Regions from separate parts of the Halalkalibacter oceani genome, predicted to be linked through region 2. Evidence: a T-box and tRNA genes for the amino acid it is inferred to sense, from the RefSeq annotation. Region 2 holds a T-box; the other holds one or more tRNA genes.
The links. The T-box of region 2 lies ahead of ileS (isoleucine--tRNA ligase). A T-box ahead of a tRNA ligase gene usually reads a tRNA of that ligase, here a tRNA-Ile.

Region 1 (2,291 bases), on a different contig from region 2:
TCGTAATATCTGGAATCAGGAGACCGATCGTATTCGATTTTTTCTTGAACAACATTCGAGCGACCTCATTAGGTGTATAGTTCAGTTCAGCAATTGCCGCTTCGACTTTCTTCAATGTTTCTTTTCCGACATAACCTTTCTTATTAATGACTCTCGAGACCGTCGCTTCGGACACATTAGCACGTTTGGCAACTTCACGAATAGTTGTTGGAAACACCTCCCTTTTGTGTAACGGGTTACACATCAGCTATATAAATTCTGTAACCCGTTACACATCTCTCAATAAAAAATATTATAATATAAATATTATTTTTAATTTTCAGTATAATTATGCTTTGTCATAATGTCAACTGATTTTCTGAAAAACTGTAACCCGTTACATATATCAGTTAACTTCATTATAACGGACATAAAGAGGATATCTACTTATCCGTCAGATTACCTGACGCGCTTTTTATGGCTTTTTATGGCTTTTTATTCGTAAAATCTAAAACCACTAACAAAAAAGCCGTAAGACAGATCATATTGATCTGTCTTACGGCTTTTTCATAATACGGGTGAGAGGACTTGAACCTCCACGTCATAAGACACTAGATCCTAAGTCTAGCGCGTCTGCCAATTCCGCCACACCCGCATATTACAAAATGGTGAGCCATGAAGGACTCGAACCTTCGACCCTCTGATTAAAAGTCAGATGCTCTACCAACTGAGCTAATGGCTCTTGCTGTTTTTCAGTGATGATTTTCATGATGATTACGGACGATGCTTCACTTCGATGTTTTGCCTGTTCCTTCCTCTTCCCGCAGCGCTCTGATGTAGATGCGTCGGAACAACTCGAAGATTATCACAGAAGCTTTGCTCGTCACTGAGCTAATGGCTCTTGCTGTTTTTCAGTGATGTCATGGAATCAATGGTGACCCGTACGGGATTCGAACCCGTGTTACCGCCGTGAAAGGGCGGTGTCTTAACCGCTTGACCAACGGGCCACTGGCGGAGAAGGAGGGATTTGAACCCTCGCGCCGCTCGCGCGACCTACACCCTTAGCAGGGGCGCCCCTTCAGCCACTTGGGTACTTCTCCATGGCTCCACAGGTAGGACTCGAACCTACGACCGATCGGTTAACAGCCGATTGCTCTACCACTGAGCTACTGTGGAATATCATTGTCATTTTTTCATCGCACGCTTGCGATACCAGTCTCTTCCTTTTAACAGCTCCGCTGCCTGCTGTATCGAGGCAACTCGAGGCTTTTCGACGATGCTTAGGCTCGTCACTGAGCTACTGTGGGAATGGTGGGCCTGAGTGGACTCGAACCACCGACCTCACGCTTATCAGGCGTGCGCTCTAACCAGCTGAGCTACAGGCCCCCAATAGCTAAAAATCAAAAAGCGGGTGATGAGAATCGAACTCACGACATCAGCTTGGAAGGCTGAGGTTTTACCACTAAACTACACCCGCACATTTTTCAATTAATATTCTCAATTATTTCAGCACGCGACCTACATGCCTCTTCCTCTGCCAGCTACCCTTCGAAGTTGATGCGTCGAGGCAACTCGAAGACTTTCACGATCGTGTTGCTCGTGGCTGAGGTTTCAACCACTAAACTAACCCGCATAGGAATGATGAAAATAAATGGCGCGCCCTGAGAGATTCGAACTCCCGACCTTTTGATTCGTAGTCAAACACTCTATCCAGCTGAGCTAAGGGCGCTTATTATTAAAGCGGAAGACGGGATTCGAACCCGCGACCCCCACCTTGGCAAGGTGGTGTTCTACCACTGAACTACTTCCGCGAAATGGCTGGGCTAGCTGGATTCGAACCAGCGCATGACGGAGTCAAAGTCCGTTGCCTTACCGCTTGGCTATAGCCCAATACATATGTATAAATGGGGCGACTGATGGGAATCGAACCCACGAATGCCGGAACCACAATCCGGTGCGTTAACCACTTCGCCACAATCGCCACACACTAATAAAATGGAGGGGGACGGATTCGAACCGCCGAACCCGGAGGGAGCGGATTTACAGTCCGCCGCGTTTAGCCACTTCGCTACCCCTCCACTATAAGATCGTACAATGGCGGTCCGGACGGGACTCGAACCCGCGACCTCCTGCGTGACAGGCAGGCATTCTAACCAACTGAACTACCGGACCAATGGTATTGCGGGGGACGGATTTGAACCGCCGACCTTCGGGTTATGAGCCCGACGAGCTACCAGACTGCTCCACCCCGCGTCGTTATTAAGTATTCGGATGATGTTTCTCAAAGGAGATTAGAACTCTCCTCTTCCTGA
Region 2 (2,291 bases):
AGATAGTCCTCCTCCCCGTGTCCGGGAGCGGTATGAACACAGCCCGTACCGGCATCAAGCGTGACATGGTCGCCGCACATGACAAGCGAATCGCGTCCGTAAAGCGGATGCTCGGCTTTGACGTATTCAAGCTCCTTTCCTTTAAACGTCTTCAGCACGTCGACCTGTTCCCATTCCAATTCTTTTTCAAGCGACTCAAGCAGTCCGGCAGCGACAACATATTTCTTGTCAGCAACCTTCACAACGTTGTAATCAAGATCTGGATGGACGGAAATCCCCAAGTTTGCCGGAATCGTCCAAGGCGTCGTCGTCCAGATGACGATTGCTTCATCACCTTCAAGGACATCATTTCCTTCCTTCACCTGAAACGCCACATAAATCGAAGGAGAACGTTTGTCGTGGTATTCAATTTCAGCTTCAGCAAGAGCAGATTCCGACGAAGGAGACCAATAAACCGGCTTTTTGCCTTTGTAAATATAGCCTTTTTTCGCCATTTCACCAAACACCTTGATCTGCTGGGCTTCGTATTCCTTCTCAAGCGTCACGTACGGATTCCACCAGTCACCGCGCACTCCTAAACGCATAAACTGCTCGCGTTGGCGCTCAATTTGCTTTTTCGCGTATTCTTCGCACAGCTTGCGGAATTCAGCGACGCTCATCGCCTTGCGGTTCACCTTTCCGCTCTTCGTCAATGCCGTTTCAATCGGTAGTCCGTGCGTATCCCAGCCCGGCACATACGGCGCGTGGTAGCCGCTCATTGATTTATAGCGGACGATAAAATCCTTTAAAATTTTATTTAGCGCATGTCCCATATGAATATCGCCATTTGCGTATGGAGGTCCATCATGCAAAACAAATAACGGACGTCCTTCGGTACGTTGCTGCACCTTTTGATAAATATCACTTTCACTCCATTTTGCTTGTCGTTCCGGTTCCCGGTTCGGAAGATTTCCCCTCATCGGAAAATCAGTTTGCGGCATTAACAGCGTTTCTTTATAATCCATTCTCTTTCCTCCTATATGGTTATTAACTTTATTCAGCTCTATTAGCGCATCAATGATTGCAGCGGTTCTTTTCAAGCTGGCAATGGCTTCGTTCGCTACTCTCCAGGCTTTTTAAAAGATGTAGCAACTAAAAAAACTAAAAAACTTCCCGCCCCTAAGTAAGGGACGAGAAGTTAACCCGCGGTACCACCCTCATGGGAGAATGGCTCCCACTCAAGTATTCGTAACGTGAATGACGCGTTGCAGCCTACTGTACGTTTCAGTGCAAAACTAAAGGGTGATTTTCCAAAGCGCGTTATGACCGGGCTTCCACCATCCCCGGTTCGCTATGCACACCTTCGCCCTGTACTCGTCCCTCTCGCTGTTTGTTTCCTATTCGTAATGGATATTATTATATGTCAGCCATTTCAGAAGTGCAAGAAAATCATTCAACCGATTCTTCTTCAGCTACTTCATCCCACTCATCAGCCTTCAGCATTTCCATCTGCGCCTCGATGAGCATTTTAAACCGCATCTTGTAAACAGAGGCCTGTTTTTTCAGCTCCTCCATCTCCATCATAATTTTTCGTGACTTTGCCAGTGCATCATTAATGATGCGATCGGCATTTTTTTCCGCTTCCTTCACAATTAACTGCGCTTCCTTCTGCGCATTGCGACGGACTTCCTCAGCGGACTCCTGCGCCACTAAAATGGATTTATTCAGCGTTTCTTCAATGTTTTTAAAATGCTCAAGCTTCTCATCTAATTCGGTAACCTGCTCAAATAATTCTTTTTTCTCGCGTAGGACAGCTTCATAATCTTTAATGATTTGGTCTAAAAACTCATTGACCTCATCTTCATCATACCCTCGAAATCCCCTGGTAAATTCTTTATTGTGAATATCTAAAGGAGTTAAAGGCACATTCGTCACCTCCGGCTAATCATGAAATGCAAAGCATCTTTCTTTTTGTTTCGACAAACCCATATCAAAACCCTGCTTCAACAGGAGGGTTACAGTAATCTCTCGTAGCGTATTCTAATTTTATCCTTTTTCGTCCGTCCTTCAATGGCTTTGAGCTGGACCCTTCCAAAACCGCGGACAGATATGTAGTCCCCTTCCTCAACGGGGAAAGCAGGCTGATCGACAACTTTCCAATTAACCTTCACCAGGCCTTTATCAATATAGGGAAGGACCTTTGTTCTCGAAAGCCGGTAAAACTGGGCCAGTACGACATCGAGCCGCAGTGAGGAAACCGTTGCCGCCGCTTCCTCCCACGCTTCGACAGGCTTAGTATGCTCAGCGACAGG

Region 1: it encodes a tRNA-Ile, which carries the amino acid that the T-box ahead of ileS (isoleucine--tRNA ligase) is inferred to sense. The anticodon was not compared.

Annotation. Positions count from the first base shown of each region.
Region 1 is NZ_JBEPKD010000015.1:97,319-99,609, forward strand. Features, by position in the region: gene ABMB67_RS15750 (LacI family DNA-binding transcriptional regulator) at 1-217, opposite strand, end outside; tRNA gene ABMB67_RS15755 (tRNA-Leu) at 553-634, opposite strand; tRNA gene ABMB67_RS15760 (tRNA-Lys) at 646-721, opposite strand; tRNA gene ABMB67_RS15765 (tRNA-Glu) at 912-986, opposite strand; tRNA gene ABMB67_RS15770 (tRNA-Ser) at 989-1,079, opposite strand; tRNA gene ABMB67_RS15775 (tRNA-Asn) at 1,081-1,155, opposite strand; tRNA gene ABMB67_RS15780 (tRNA-Ile) at 1,289-1,365, opposite strand; tRNA gene ABMB67_RS15785 (tRNA-Gly) at 1,386-1,456, opposite strand; tRNA gene ABMB67_RS15790 (tRNA-Arg) at 1,632-1,708, opposite strand; tRNA gene ABMB67_RS15795 (tRNA-Gly) at 1,719-1,790, opposite strand; tRNA gene ABMB67_RS15800 (tRNA-Gln) at 1,795-1,869, opposite strand; tRNA gene ABMB67_RS15805 (tRNA-His) at 1,885-1,960, opposite strand; tRNA gene ABMB67_RS15810 (tRNA-Tyr) at 1,976-2,057, opposite strand; tRNA gene ABMB67_RS15815 (tRNA-Asp) at 2,075-2,151, opposite strand; tRNA gene ABMB67_RS15820 (tRNA-Met) at 2,159-2,232, opposite strand.
Region 2 is NZ_JBEPKD010000003.1:161,048-163,338, forward strand. Features, by position in the region: gene ileS (isoleucine--tRNA ligase) at 1-1,004, opposite strand, end outside; T-box leader at 1,163-1,375, opposite strand; gene ABMB67_RS05920 (DivIVA domain-containing protein) at 1,429-1,905, opposite strand; gene ABMB67_RS05925 (YlmH family RNA-binding protein) at 1,995-2,291, opposite strand, start outside.